Regions from separate parts of the Pseudomonas baetica genome, predicted to be linked through region 1. Evidence: predicted binding sites of a transcription regulator. Region 1 holds the regulator's gene; the other holds the start of a gene.
The links. The regulator FliA, encoded in region 1, starts transcription of late flagellar genes. The targets are predictions, from matches to a motif close to CTAAAGTTTNNNNNNNNNNNGCCGNTAA.
Positions count from the first base shown of each region.

Region 2: a site for FliA is predicted at 5,440-5,467, ahead of ATI02_RS16635 (methyl-accepting chemotaxis protein). Genes of this name have one in related genera too.

Region 1 is NZ_PHHE01000001.1:570,172-578,195, forward strand. It holds gene flhA (flagellar biosynthesis protein FlhA) at 1-1,290, shown strand, start outside; gene flhF (flagellar biosynthesis GTPase FlhF) at 1,302-2,642, shown strand; gene fleN (flagellar synthesis regulator FleN) at 2,759-3,589, shown strand; gene fliA (RNA polymerase sigma factor FliA) at 3,586-4,326, shown strand; gene ATI02_RS02570 (chemotaxis response regulator CheY) at 4,493-4,864, shown strand; gene ATI02_RS02575 (protein phosphatase CheZ) at 4,882-5,670, shown strand; gene ATI02_RS02580 (chemotaxis protein CheA) at 5,706-7,967, shown strand; gene ATI02_RS02585 (protein-glutamate methylesterase/protein-glutamine glutaminase) at 8,017-8,024, shown strand, end outside.
Region 2 is NZ_PHHE01000001.1:3,659,825-3,667,478, reverse strand. It holds gene ATI02_RS16650 (hypothetical protein) at 1-1,155, opposite strand, end outside; partial or broken gene ATI02_RS16645 (magnesium chelatase subunit ChlI family protein) at 1,381-1,926, shown strand; gene ATI02_RS16640 (aldose 1-epimerase family protein) at 1,923-3,137, opposite strand; gene ATI02_RS16635 (methyl-accepting chemotaxis protein) at 3,357-5,333, opposite strand; gene ATI02_RS16630 (LysR substrate-binding domain-containing protein) at 5,518-6,438, opposite strand; gene ATI02_RS16625 (NorM family multidrug efflux MATE transporter) at 6,597-7,654, shown strand, end outside.

The DNA.
Region 1 (8,024 bases):
ATCAACCGCCAGATGTTTGCCTCGCCAAAAGCTTTGGCGGTGGCCGCAGGTTTGATGGCGGTCATGGGCCTGGTACCGGGCATGCCGCACTTCTCGTTCCTGAGCATGGCTGCGCTGGCTGCTGGCGGCGCATACCTGTTCTGGAAAAAGCAAAACGTGGCCAAAGTCGTCGCGCTGGAAGAGGTCAAGCGTCAGCAGGAACTGCTGCCATCGCCGGCCCGCGCCATGGAAACCAAGGAGCTTGGCTGGGATGACGTGACCCCGATCGACATGATCGGCCTGGAAGTCGGTTATCGCCTGATTCCGCTGGTGGACCGCAACCAGGGCGGGCAATTGCTGGCGCGGATCAAGGGTGTGCGCAAGAAGCTTTCGCAGGATCTGGGCTTCCTCATGCCGACGGTGCACATTCGTGACAACCTCGATCTGGCGCCGAGCGCTTATCGTCTGACCCTGATGGGCGTGATCCTCGCTGAAGCGGAAATTTACCCGGATCGCGAACTGGCGATCAACCCGGGGCAGGTGTACGGCACGCTTAACGGCATCAACGCCAAAGATCCGGCTTTCGGTCTGGAAGCGGTGTGGATCGAAATCAGCCAGCGTGCCCAGGCACAATCGCTCGGCTACACCGTGGTGGACGCGAGCACCGTGGTCGCGACCCACTTGAACCAGATTCTGTACAAACACTCCAGCGAGCTGATCGGCCACGAGGAAGTGCAGCAACTCATGCAATTGCTGGCCAAAAGCTCGCCGAAACTGGCCGAAGAGCTGGTGCCGGGTGTGGTTTCGCTGTCGCAACTGCTCAAAGTGCTGCAAGCGCTACTGGCCGAGCACGTACCGGTCCGTGATATCCGCAGTATTGCCGAAGCCATCGCCAACAACGCTGCGAAGAGTCAAGATACCGCCGCGTTGGTGGCGGCGGTGCGGGTTGGCGTATCGCGCGCCATCGTCCAAAGCATTGTAGGCACTGAGTCCGAGCTGCCTGTGATCACCTTGGAGCCAAGGTTGGAACAAATATTGCTCAATAGTCTGCAGAAGGCAGGACAAGGCTCGGAAGAGGGCGTTCTGCTGGAGCCAAGCATGGCCGAGAAGCTGCAACGTTCGCTGATTGAAGCGGCGCAGCGTCAGGAAATGCAAGGTCAGCCGGTGATCCTCTTGGTAGCCGGCCCGATCCGCGCGATGCTCTCGCGCTTTGGCCGCCTGGCAGTCCCTGGACTGCACGTGCTGGCCTACCAGGAAATACCGGACAACAAGCAAGTGACCATCGTTGCGACAGTAGGGCCCAACGGCTGAGGTAGTGGTTTATGCAAGTTAAGCGTTTCTTTGCCGCCGATATGCGTCAGGCCATGAAGCTGGTTCGTGATGAGCTGGGCGCTGATGCCGCCATCATTGGCAATCGCCGCATTGCCGGCGGTGTCGAGTTGACGGCGGCACTGGATTACAAATTGTCGGCGCTGGCGCCACGGGTTCCGAACATGGAGCTCGAAGACGAGCTGCGCAAGACGCAGTCGCGCATCGTCACCGCCCAGGCCGAATTGAGCATGCGGGGTGAGGCCGACGGCAACACCAATCGCCAGTTGTTCGCCGGGCTGCCGTTGACGGCCGGCCTGCCGCTGACCGCTGCCGAACCGTTGAGCGAGCCGACTTACGCCGCCCCGGCACGTCCGGCGCCAGCACCTGCGCAGTCGTCTGGCGGTGTTGACCCGCGTGCGCTGGATTCGATGCGTTTCGAATTGAACAGTCTGCGCGAGCTGATGGAAGTGCAGCTCGGCACTCTCGCCTGGAATCAGCTGCAAGGCAGCCGTCCGGCGCAAGCCAACCTGTATCGTCGTCTGCAACGTATCGGCCTGTCCGGCCCTTTGTCGCGCGACCTGCTGGCGATGATCACCGATATTGAAGAACCTCGTCAGGCCTGGCGCATGCTGCTGGCGCACCTGGCGCGGATGATTGCCGTACCGGAAGTCGAGCCGCTGGAAGAGGGCGGTGTGATTGCGATGGTCGGCCCTGCCGGCATGGGCAAGACCACTACGCTGGCCAAGCTTGCTGCCCGCTACGTGCTCAAGTACGGCGCGCAGAATGTCGCGCTGGTGAGCATGGACAGTTTCCGCATCGGTGCTCAGGAACAACTGAAAACCCTGGGGCGGATTCTCAACGTACCGGTAACGCACGTCGACCCGGGCCAGTCGCTGGTCCAGGCGCTGGACCCACTGCTGCGCAAACGCGTGGTGCTGATCGATACCGCCGGCCTGCAAGCCAGCGATCCGGCCCTGCGCATGCAGCTGGAAAGTCTGGCCGGTCGTGGTATTCGTTCAAAAAATTATCTCGTGCTGGCAACCACCAGCCAGAAACAGGTTCTAACCGCCGCTTATCACAGTTACAAGCGTTGCGGGCTTGCCGGGTGCATCCTGACTAAACTGGATGAAACGGCCAGCCTTGGCGAAGTGTTAAGCCTGGCGATCAGTCATGAATTGCCGGTCGCGTACCTGACCGATGGCCCACGGATTCCGGATGATCTGCATCTGCCGCGCCGTCATCAACTGGTCAGCCGCGCCGTCAGCGTGCAAATGCAGGAAGAACCCAGCGAAGAAGCCATGGCTGACATGTTCGCTGATATCTATCACAGCCCGACCAAGCAGGTTGGCTGAGGTATTCATGAACAGTTTTTGTACCTACATCGATGGTCTGCCACGCATTGTTCCGGTTGTGAACGCGCAGCCAGTAATGTGGCCTCCGTCTATGCAAGACAAGGTAAAGAAATAACATGGGCAGCATGCATCCCGTACAGGTGATCGCAGTGACCGGCGGCAAAGGTGGCGTCGGCAAGACTAACGTGTCAGTGAACTTGTCTCTGGCGCTGGCAGAGCTTGGCCGTCGGGTCATGCTGCTGGACGCTGACCTGGGGCTGGCGAACGTTGACGTTCTGCTGGGGCTGACACCCAAACGCACACTGGCCGACGTCATCGAAGGCCGTTGCGAGCTGCGCGACGTTTTGTTGCAAGGCCCCGGCGGGATTCGCATCGTGCCGGCCGCTTCCGGCACCCAGAGCATGGTTCACCTGAGCCCGGCGCAACATGCCGGTCTGATTCAGGCCTTCAGTGACATCGGCGACAATCTCGACGTGCTGGTGATCGACACCGCTGCGGGTATTGGTGACTCGGTAGTCAGTTTCGTTCGCGCCGCCCAGGAAGTGTTGCTGGTGGTCTGCGATGAGCCGACCTCGATCACTGACGCCTACGCACTGATCAAATTGCTCAATCGCGATTACGGCATGAACCGCTTCCGCGTTCTGGCCAACATGGCGCAGAGCCCGCAGGAAGGTCGCAACCTGTTCGCCAAGTTGACCAAGGTCACGGATCGCTTCCTTGATGTGGCCCTACAATACGTCGGCGCCGTGCCGTACGACGAAAGCGTGCGCAAGGCCGTGCAGAAGCAGCGCGCCGTCTATGAAGCCTTTCCGCGTTCCAAGTGCGCGCTGGCGTTCAAGGCGATCGCGCAGAAGGTCGATACCTGGCCGCTGCCGGCGAACCCGCGCGGGCACCTCGAGTTTTTCGTCGAGCGCCTCGTGCAACAGACCGCAGGACCCGTCCTATGACAACCAGTGGCTACAACCTCTACAAGAAGTCGGCCCGTGATGCGCAATACGAGCTGGTCGAGCGTTACGCGCCACTGGTCAAACGCATTGCTTACCACTTGCTGGCGCGTCTGCCGGCCAGTGTCCAGGTCGAAGACCTGATCCAGGCCGGGATGATCGGCCTGCTCGAAGTCTCGACCAAATACGACGCCAGTAAAGGCGCCAGTTTCGAAACGTACGCGGGCATTCGAATCCGCGGCGCGATGCTCGACGAAGTGCGCAAAGGGGACTGGGCGCCACGCTCGGTTCACCGCAATACCCGTATGGTCAGCGACGCAATTCGCGCAATTGAAGCTAAAACCGGCCGTGATGCTAAAGATCACGAAGTTGCGGCCGAACTCCAATTGAGTCTCGACGATTACTACGGGATTTTGAATGACACCCTGGGCAGCCGCTTGTTCAGTTTCGACGACCTCTTGCAGGACGGCGAACACGAAGGGCTGCACGAGGATGGCGCCAGTGCTCATCTTGAGCCGTCACGCGATCTGGAAGATGAACGCTTCCAGGCGGCGCTGGCGGACGCGATTGCCAATTTGCCGGAGCGTGAGCGACTGGTGTTGGCGCTGTACTACGACGAAGAGCTGAACCTCAAGGAGATCGGTGAAGTCCTTGGCGTCAGTGAATCGCGGGTCAGCCAGTTACACAGCCAGTGCGCGGCCCGTTTGCGGGGGCGTTTGGGGGAGTGGCGAGCGCGCTGAAGGCAGTGTGGGGACACTGCGAACGAGGCTGGTGCGGTGATGAACGGCACCGGTCTTGCTCTGTTGTGCTCCAGACAGTCTTCGAGTGCTGCGCCGATTGATTGAAGTGGCGCGCCCAGGTGCTGGGCGCGTTTAAGACTGCTTGGAGGTCGAATTGAACAAAGACATGAAAATCCTCATCGTTGATGACTTCTCAACGATGCGGCGGATCATCAAGAACCTGCTGCGCGATCTTGGGTTCACCAACACCGTCGAGGCCGACGATGGCATTACTGCCATTCCGGTACTCAACAGCGGAAGCATCGACTTTCTGGTAACGGACTGGAACATGCCGGGCATGACCGGTATCGACTTGCTGCGTCACGTGCGTGCCGATGAAAAACTCAAGCATCTGCCCGTGCTGATGGTGACCGCTGAAGCCAAGCGCGAGCAAATCATCGAGGCCGCTCAGGCCGGTGTGAACGGCTACGTGGTCAAACCTTTCACGGCTCAGGCGTTGAAAGACAAAATCGAGAAGATTTTCGAACGCATCGGCTGATGACGCGCGGGGGAGCTATGGAGCATAACGAATCTTCACAGGGCGATTTCGAATCGACCCTGAAAAAACACGCGGTCGAACTGGTCGAGAGCCTTGAAAAAGGCAGGTTCGGCGACGCTGTGCAACTGATCCATGAGCTCAATCAGACCCGTGACCGCGGCCTGTATCAGGAAGTGGGCAAGCTCACACGCGAACTGCACAGTGCGATCGTCAACTTCCAGATCGATCCGCACATGCCGCAGGCCGAGGAAGTGTCGCAAATCACCGACGCCACCGAACGCCTGGGCTATGTGGTCAAGCTGACAGAGGCCGCGGCCAACCGCACCATGGATCTGGTGGAAAGCGCCACACCGGTGGTCAATGGCCTGGCTGATGAAGCCCAGGCCTTGAGTACCGACTGGGGTCGTTTCATGCGTCGTGAAGTCGGGGCTGAAGAGTTCCGCGAACTGGCGCGCCGGGTCGACGGTTTTCTGTCGCGCAGCAGCACGGACAACCGTGCGGTGTCGAGCAATCTGAACGACATCCTGCTGGCTCAGGATTATCAGGACCTGACCGGTCAAGTGATCAAGCGCGTGACCCAACTGGTCACCGAAGTTGAAAGCAATTTGCTCAAACTCGTGCTCATGGCCAGTCAGGTGGACCGCTTTGCGGGCATCGAACATGACCGTGCGGCGATGCTTGCAGAAAAAGATCCACAAAAACATCTCTCGCAGGGTGAAGGTCCGCAGATTCATGCCGATAAACGAGAAGACGTTGTGTCCGGTCAGGACGATGTGGACGATTTGCTATCCAGCCTTGGATTTTGAGTTTAGGTTTTTAGACCTGTAGGAGCACCCCATTAATGAGCTTCGGCGCCGATGAAGAGATCCTTCAGGATTTCCTGGTTGAGGCCGGCGAGATTCTTGAGCAACTGTCCGAACAACTGGTCGAGCTGGAAAGCCGTCCGGATGATGCAGATCTGCTCAACGCAATTTTTCGCGGTTTCCACACTGTAAAAGGGGGCGCCGGCTTCCTTCAGCTCAATGAGCTGGTGGAGTGCTGTCACATCGCCGAAAACGTGTTCGACATCCTGCGCAAGGGTGAGCGTCGCGTTGATGCAGAACTGATGGACGTTGTCCTCGAAGCACTGGACGCGGTGAACAGCATGTTCAGCGAAGTCCGTGAGCGTGCACCGATCACGGCTGCGACGCCGGAGCTGCTGGCTGCGCTGGCACGTCTGGCCGAGCCGCAAACGGCGGATGAAGCCCCGGCTTCGCCAGTGGCCGAGATGATCGAAGAGCTGGTCGCCGAAGGCGATTCGGGCGACATCACCGATAACGAATTCGAACAACTGCTGGACTCGCTGAACGCCGTCAAGGCCGAAGCCGAAGCCCCGGCCGCGGCCCCTGCACAAACGGCCGCTGAAGCTGCGAGCGATGAAATCACCGATGCCGAGTTCGAGTCATTGCTCGATCAGTTGCACGGCAAGGGCCAGTTCGCGGTGGACGCGGTTGCGCCAGCGGCGGCAGCCCCTGCGGCACCGGCCAAGGGCGACAGCTCTGACATCACCGACGACGAATTCGAAGCCTTGCTCGATCAGTTGCATGGCAAGGGCAACTTTGCCGTGGATGCGCTGGAGTCGGCGATTGCTTCGGCACCTGCGCCGGCTGCTCCAGCGGCCGCTGCTGCCGGCAGCGATCTGATCAGCGATCACGAGTTCGAATCGCTGCTCGACGAATTGCACGGCAAAGGCAAGTTCAGCGAAGTCGGTACTGCCTCTGCGGGCTCCGCTTCGACCGTCGCTACGCCAGCCGCCAAGGCACCGGCCGCTGCGGCGCCGAAACCTGCGGCCAAGCCTGAGCCGAAAGCCGAAACGCCGAAACCGGCCGCCGCTGCTGCACCGGCTCCAGCCCGTGCGCCGGCTGCACCGCCACCGGAAAAACCGGCGAGCGAAGCCGAGACCACCGTGCGGGTCGACACTGCACGTCTCGACGAAATCATGAACATGGTTGGCGAGCTGGTGCTGGTGCGTAACCGTCTGGTGCGCCTGGGGCTCAACAGCGGCGATGAAGCCATGCAAAAGGCCGTGTCGAACCTCGACGTGGTCACGGCTGACTTGCAGACCGCGGTGATGAAAACGCGGATGCAGCCGATCAAGAAGGTCTTCGGGCGCTTCCCGCGTCTGGTTCGCGACCTGGCGCGTCAGCTCAAGAAAGAGATCAACCTGGAGCTGGTCGGCGAAGAAACCGACCTCGACAAAAACCTTGTCGAGGCCCTGGCCGACCCGCTGGTCCACTTGGTGCGCAACGCTGTCGACCACGGCATCGAGTCGCCGGAAGAACGCGAAGCCTCGGGCAAGGCCCGTGGCGGTCGCGTGGTACTGGCGGCCGAACAGGAAGGCGACCACATCCTGCTGTCGATTTCCGATGACGGCAAAGGCATGGATCCGGACGTCCTGCGTGCGATCGCGGTAAAGCGCGGCGTGATGGACAAGGATGCAGCGGATCGCCTGAGCGATACCGAGTGCTACAACCTGATTTTCGCCCCGGGTTTCTCGACCAAAACCGAGATCTCCGACGTGTCCGGTCGCGGTGTCGGCATGGACGTGGTGAAGACCAAGATTTCCCAGCTCAACGGTTCGATCAACATCTACTCGACCAAGGGCCAGGGCTCGAAGATTGTCATCAAGGTGCCGCTGACCTTGGCGATCATGCCGACCCTGATGGTGATGCTCGGCAATCAGGCGTTTGCGTTCCCGCTGGTCAACGTCAACGAAATCTTCCACCTCGACCTGTCGACCACCAATGTTGTGGACGGTCAGGAAGTGGTCATCGTGCGGGACAAGGCATTGCCATTGTTCTACCTCAAGCGCTGGCTGGTCAGCTCCGCCGCTCACGAAGAGCAGCGCGAAGGCCATGTGGTGATCCTTTCCGTGGGCACGCAGCGGATCGGCTTCGTCGTCGATCAACTGGTTGGCCAGGAAGAAGTGGTCATCAAGCCATTGGGCAAAATGCTGCAGGGCACTCCAGGCATGTCCGGCGCCACCATCACCGGTGACGGCCGCATCGCGCTGATTCTCGATGTTCCAAGCATGCTCAAGCGTTACGCCGCACGGCGTATTTGAATCCGGGGCAGCGGGGCGACAATGTCCCGCTGCACCTAATGGAGTGTTTATGGCAGT
Region 2 (7,654 bases), 3.1 Mb from region 1:
CCCAAGACACTCCATTGCAGACCACAGATAGCTATCCGCTCTGTTTAGGATGTTCAATTTATCTTGATCGCTACCATACTGCTCTATGGCTCCTTTGATTTCATACAGAATCACGTCCGTTAATCTGTCAGCATAATCAAAGTTTTTCAGCTTCTGAATTTCTTCGTGACTATCAAAAATCTCACTCAAATGCCTGTACGTCTCATCAAGGATTCTTTCACTGACGATAAAGTGGGTTTGACTTAACTCATAAAGCTGATGCAGAAATGGTAGAGCTTCAATCTCATGCCATATTTCTACCGCACCCCGTGCTCTATGGTATTCAGATAGCGTCCTATAAATTCCGTCACGTAAAAGTGTTCCTTGGCCTTTATGATGTATCTGGCTTACATTTTCATTGCCGGTATAGAAAAGAATTGAGTTGAAAACACACTCCAATAAATACAAGGATTTTGAAATCTCATAAATATTTATACCTGTATTGAACTTAAGAAAGTAAATATCGCCTTCTCTTGGTGTGCCTACATAATCTATTCCAAGGCAACCTTGTAAATGAAATATTTTCTGGATTAGCTCCAAGTGCTTTTCCATGTCTCTGTAATTATCAAGTAGCCCGGTAATACTTGTGTAGATGTGTTTACAGTCAGTCAGATCATGTGCCTTCACTGGTTCAGGACCATCAATGACTACCTGATACTCACAATGACTAGGGCTATTTTTCGGAAAGATGGCTGTATAAATCCGCTCAGGATTAGGAAAGTGTATTTTTTCCTTAAAGAAGCTTGCTTGTTCATGTAACCGTTCAAAAAATACCTTTCGATGATTCAGGTATTGCTCAAAGGTCAATGCCGCCAATTGTTTTTCTACGACAATATCGTGTTTCTGTTGTTTGGCTAGATTCTCAACATCTTGTGCAATCTGACGTTCTTCACCCTTCAATTGTTGTAGATAAAGGAAAAGCAACGTCCCGATGGTTGCGAAAGAACTTAACAAGGTGAAAGCACCGCTCATGACGGAACCGAAACTACCCCAGTCGGTTGCGTTCCTCGAAACCGGGCCAAGGTAGTATCCATAAGCCCAGAGCACCCCCACCGCAACCACTACACCAATGACGATAGCTGCACCAATCAACGCCAAAATCCAATTTGCTTTCATGACGGCTCCTAGTCTTTCCGTCATTGTCATTGAACGTGGTGGCTGGTCAAGTACGTCTGGCGGTTTCTTGCACGGATGCAGGGCGACGCACACACCGCGTAACTGGCGATTTCTCGCACCGGTACGAGTCCCGGCACTCCAAACCACCTCGATCTGAAAAACATGCCGTTTTCCGGGCGTTTAACAACCGGGAAACCCGCTTCAAGAAGTGTGAGAAAAGACTGTCCTTTTGAGTCCGGTCATATCGTGATTGCCCGAGCCAAGGACCGCGTGCGCTTTCCTGCGCGCTTCCAACTGGTGGCGGCGATGAATCCGTGTCCCTGTGGATATCTTGGCGAGCCGAGCGGCAAGTGTTCCTGCACGCCGGACATGGTGCAGCGCTATCGCAACAAGCTGTCGGGACCGTTGCTGGATCGGATCGACTTGCACCTGACAGTGGCGCGAGAAGCGACGGCGTTGAACCCGCAGGTAAAGCCGGGAGAAGACAGTGCCAGCGCTGCGGCATTGGTGGCCGAGGCACGCGAACGACAGCAGAAGCGTCAGGGCTGTGCCAATGCGTTTCTCGATCTGCCGGGGTTGAAGCGGCACTGCAAGTTATCCACAGCCGACGAAACCTGGCTGGAGTCCGCCTGTGAGCGACTGACGTTGTCGCTGCGCTCGGCCCATCGTTTGCTCAAAGTCGCCAGAACCCTGGCAGACCTTGAGCAAGTCGATGCAATCAGCCGTGATCACTTGGCCGAAGCGCTGCAATACCGGCCAGCGACACCTTAATGCTCGGTCAGATCAACCAGAGGCGTCTGCCGCACTTCGGTTTCACGCCCGGCCTGAATCTCGCTCACACGCTTCAAGGCGTTATCCACAGCCCCCTTGTCCGCGAGCAGGCTGTAGCTGATCTGGAACTGCTTATGTTCCTTGGGTGCAATGGTCGGCACCAGATTCAGCGGACGCTGATAGCGGCGGTTGTAGGAAAAACTGGTGCCAGGCTCCAGCCCAGTGACATAGCCCTGCCCTTGGGTGTCAGTGTTTTTCCACAGGGAAAACACCGGCAATTGCTGAGTGTTGAAGCCTACGGAGACACCCAGGCTGCCGGCCTTGTTGTGCAAAACGGTCAGGGTTTCGCCTTTGGCGTCGGCATAGGGCACGACGTTGTAGACGGTTTCATCGTAGTCCTTGGTCGGCGCACGATAAGTCTGCCAGTCAGCCAGATCGCCCTTGGCCTTGTCGTTGAACGGCGAGACCTGTTTTACCGGTGCAGCAAAACGGGCGCCCTGTTCGAGGAACGGTGTACTGAAGTTGCTGTGATACAGCGCCTGGTATTCCTTTGGATAATCGCCGTTGTTGGTCAGCGTATCGTTGAGTGCGAAACGCGCGCTGCCGGGCTCGGTGACCAGTTCAGTGACGACCGAGAAATCGACTTTCTTGAAGGCTTGCTCTTTCAGATCGCCGCGCAGACTGATGGCATAAGGCGGCTTTTCGTCGATGTGCAGGGTGACGGTACTGGCCGGGATGTTGGCGGCGCGACCGTGCAAGGTCAGCAGTTCGCCATTGTCCATGCCGGGATGGCCGACCCATTCGTAGCCGCAGCGGGTCACCAACTCGTTGAAGCCCTCCAGCCAACCCAGACCGCCACGGCCATTGAGTTCGATGAAGGCCGGATTAACCACATCCTTGACCGGCGAATCCCAACCCATTCGCACGTTGCCAACGGAGGCGTGCAGAACGTTCATGCCACGAGTCGGCACCACCGAGAGTTTCATCGTGCCGTTATCGATGTCGACGATGCTGACGCCTTCCTGCCGCCCACCGTGCAAGGTACGCAGGCTTACCGAGAAGGGTTTGTCGGTTTTCACGCCGAGCTGCTCACTGGTGATGGTCCAGTTCTGCGCGGGTTTGTCAGCGTCGAGGAGGACGTAATCCCAGGCCATGGCATGGGAAGCAGCAGAGAATGCGCCGAGGGCGGCGACGAGTTTGAGCGGGGTCATGGCAGCAGCCTTTATTGGAGTTGTGCCATTTTTATAGCGCTGCGGAAACGTTTCAGCAAGTGTATTAGATCGACAGACCGCATGTTCTGCCGAAGATCTTCAGTGATGCAATCGCGAGCAGGCTCGCTCCCACAGGGGATCCGGATCTTCACAAAATCTGTGATTCGCACCGGACACTGTAGGAGCGAGCCTGCTCGCGATAGCTATTTCAGGCGCACATCAACGAAAGCGATCAACCTCGGAACGCAGATCCGCCGCCAGCTTCTCAAGCTCCTTGGCCGTCACGGCCAGGTTGGAAACCACCTCACGCTGCTCACTGTTGGCCAGCGCAATGCTCTGCAAGTTGCTGCTCAACAACGTCGCGGTGCTGCTCTGCTCCTGCGTCGCCGTGGTGATCGCTGCAAACTGCTGCCCCGCCGAACGGCTCTGCTCGTCGATTCGCGCCAGCGCCGAAGCGACATTGGCGTTACGCGACAGACCTTCCTGCATCAGCACATTGCCCTGTTCCATGGTGCTGATCGCGTTGCCGGTTTCCTGCTGAATGCTCTGGATCATGCCGGAAATTTCATCGGTCGCCTGACGGGTGCGCGAAGCGAGGTTGCGTACCTCGTCGGCCACTACCGCAAAGCCGCGCCCTTGTTCACCGGCGCGGGCCGCTTCGATGGCCGCGTTGAGTGCCAGCAGGTTGGTTTGCTCGGCGATCGAAGTGATCACACTGACGATGCCGCCGATTTCCTGCGAACGCTGGCCGAGGGTGTTGATCACGGTGGCGGTGGTGTTCAGAGCGCCAGCGATTTGCTCAAGCGACGAAGATGCTTCGTCCATCGAGGTGCGACCGATCTGCGTCTGCTGAGCATTTTCCTGTGCCAGGCGCTGGGTGGCCCCCATGTTGTCGGCGATATTCAGCGAGGTCGCACTGAATTCTTCAACCGCACCAGCCATGCTGGTGATCTCGCCAGACTGTTGTTCCATACCCTCATACGCACCGCCGGACAGACCGGACAATGCTTGTGCACGGCTGTTGACCTCTTCCGAAGAGCGGCGGATGTGCTCGACCATGGTCGACAGCGCCTGACTCATCTGATTGAACGCACGGGACAGCTGGCCAATCTCGTCTTTGCTTGTCACGTTCAGGCGCACGCTCAAATCACCGGCGCCCAAGGCTTCGGCCTGACGCACCAGATCACTCAGCGGCGCCAGTTTGCTGCGCAGCAGCCAGACCACCGAACCGACCGCCAGCAACATTGCCAGCAAACTGCCGATCGCCAGTTGAGTGCCGACACTCCAGGTCACCGCCCGGATTTCAGCTTTCGGCATGCTTGCCACGACTGCCCACGGCCCGCCGTCGAATGGCACCGAAACGCTGTAGAAGTCTTCAGCCTTGTCGCTCCAGAACTGGCCTTTGCCAGGGGTTTTGGCCAGGCCGCCGATTACCGTAACCGCCTGATCCAGTGTCTGCACACCCGCCGGAGCCACCAGCCATTTGTTTTGCTCATCCAGCAGCGCCAGCGAACCGGTCTGACCGATGCGGAAGCGCTTGAGGTTGTCGAACTGGGCGTTTTGCGCGTCGGTGTAATCGAAGCCGACAAACAGCACCGCAATCACCTTGCCGCTGCTATCACGCACCGGGGTGTATTGGGTCATATAGGAGCGATCGAACAACAAGGCGCGGCCGACGTAGCTCTGCCCGGCGATCAACTTCCCATAGGCCGGATGCGCGTGATCGAGCAGAGTGCCGATGGCGCGGGTACCGTCCTGCTTGGTCAGGGAGGTGCTGACGCGGACAAAATCTTCGCCGCTGCGCACGAACAGCGTGGCAACGCCCGCCGTCATCTGCTTGAACTCGTCGACTTCCTTGAAGTTGTTGTTCAGCACTTCACTGCCCAAGTGCAGACCCGGTGTCTGGGTCCCGGCGACGGTCACCGGCTCACTCGGGTGAATGCTCAAACCTGCGCTGAAACGCTTCTCGAACAGCCCGCTCAGACGCTGGGTGCTTTCGCGCAGCGTGCCGTGGAAGGTGCTCAATTGGTCTGCGAGCAGACGCGCTTCACTGGCAAGGTGCTCTTCACGGGTAGCAAGGTTGGCCGTATCCAGTGAACGCAAAGCAAAGACTGTACTGCCGCTGATGACTATCGCCAGTATCACGGCGAGCGCGAGGCCCAGCTGCGAGGCGATCCGAGCGCGAGGTTGAGACATGGACAGCTCCTGGCCGAACTTTCCGGTCCTCCTTGACCGCAGCTCGGATAATCTTCTAATAGTGGGGGTGAATCGTGGATACCGGCACGACGGCTCCACATGCACGTATTCGGCGGTAGACCCGAATACTTGAGCGGATAGCAGGGTTATAGCACAGGGCCAGCATTGTGACGGCTCGAACGTTTCAGCTCAAGCGCATGACCGCCGGCAGCACCATGGCGCGGACTTCGCCTTGCAGGAAATCGCTGAGGCGGCGCAAACGTTCACCCCCGGGACGGGTTTTCGGCCACGCCAGGTAATAATTAAGTCCACTGGCCACCGCCGTTGGCCAAGGCAGACTCAAGCGACCTTGCGCAACATCCTCGGCGACCATCAACAGGTCACCCATCGACACGCCATAACCGCGGGCCGCCGCGATCATCCCCAACTCGAGTGTATCGAACACCTGCCCGCCCTTGAGCGAGACCTGATCGGCCAACCCCATATGCTCCAGCCAGCTGCGCCAGTCGCGGCGATCCGGGGTGGGATGGAGCAACTCGGCGCACGCCAGACGCGCAACATCCCATGGTTGATCGTTCAGCAGGTTCGGCGCGCCCACCGGGATCAGTTCCTCGGGAAACAGCAGGCTGGCCTCCCAGTCCGGCGGGAAATGGCCGTCGCTGAGCAACACGGCACAGTCGAAGGGCTCATCGTTAAAGTCCACCGAATCGACATCCATCCAGGCACTGGTCAGTTGCACTTCGTTGCCCGGCTGCAAATGGCGGAAGCGACTCAGGCGAGCCAGCAGCCAACGCATGGTCAGGGTCGACGGCGCTTTCATGCGCAGGATGTCGTCTTCGGCGCGCAAGGTATTGCAGGCGCGCTCAAGGGCAGTGAAACCCTCGCGGATGCCGGGCAGTAAAAGGCGCGCCGCTTCGGTCAGCTGCAGGTTGCGGCCGCTGCGGTGAAACAGTCGGCAGGCGAAATGTTCCTCAAGCGTGCGTATGTGCCGACTCACCGCGCTTTGGGTGATCGACAGCTCCTCGGCCGCACGGGTGAACGAGCTGTGCCGCGCCGCTGCTTCAAATGCGCGCAGGGCATACAAAGGAGGAAGACGACGAGACATTGCGAAAGCTCCTACAGCGGGATGCGACCAACTTATCAGAATCTGTTCAGGATGAGTTTTAATCATGCGACCCATCCGTTTTATCCCTTTGTGCATTCCCTGCCAAGCGCCGAGAATCGACGCTCTTCTGTTCCCTCTGTTGATGAGTGGTGATCACCATGCAGCATCCTGTGCGTAACGAACTCTGGGCCATCCTGCGGCTGTCGGGGCCGTTGATTGCTTCACAGTTGGCGCACATGTTGATGGTGCTGACCGACACCCTGATGATGGCGCGCATCAGCCCCGAAGCGCTGGCCGGCGGCGGTCTGGGCGCAGCGAGCTATTCGTTCGTGTCGATTTTCTGCATCGGTGTGATCGCTGCCGTCGGCACGCTGGTGGCGATCCGTCAGGGCGCTGGCGACATCATTGGCGCTGCACGCCTGACCCAGGCTGGTTTGTGGCTGGCGTGGCTGATGGCGCTCGGCGCCGGTTTACTGCTGTGGAATCTGAAACCGCTGTTGTTGCTGTTCGGCCAGACCGAAACCAACGTCATCGCTGCCGGGCAATTTCTGATCGCCCTACCCTTCGCCCTGCCCGGCTATCTGAGCTTCATGGCCCTGCGCGGCTTCACCAGCGCCATTGGCCGGGCAACGCCGGTGATGGTTATCAGCCTCGGCGGCACCGTGGCTAACTTTCTGCTCAATTACGCACTGATCACCGGTATGTTCGGCTTGCCGAAACCGGGGTTGATGGGGATCGGGCTGGTGACGGCAATTGTTGCCAACTGCATGGCGCTGGCGCTGGCCTGGCACATTCGTCGGCATCCGGCCTACGACGCTTATCCGTTGCGCACCGGGCTGTCTCGGCCGAACCGGCAATACCTCAAGGAACTCTGGCGCCTCGGCCTGCCAATTGGCGGCACCTACGCAGTGGAAGTCGGCTTGTTCGCCTTTGCGGCGCTGTGCATGGGCACCATGGGCAGCACGCAAATGGGCGCGCACCAGATCGCTCTGCAGATCGTTTCGGTGGCATTCATGGTGCCCGCCGGTATGTCGTACGCGATCACCATGCGTATCGGCCAGCATTACGGCGCCGGGCAACTGCTCGATGCGCGAATGTCCGGCCGGGTCGGCATCGCCTTCGGCGCGGTGGTCATGCTGGCATTTGCCATGGTGTTCTGGCTGTTGCCGAATCAGTTGGTCGGCTTGTTCCTCGACCATAACGATCCGGCGTTTGC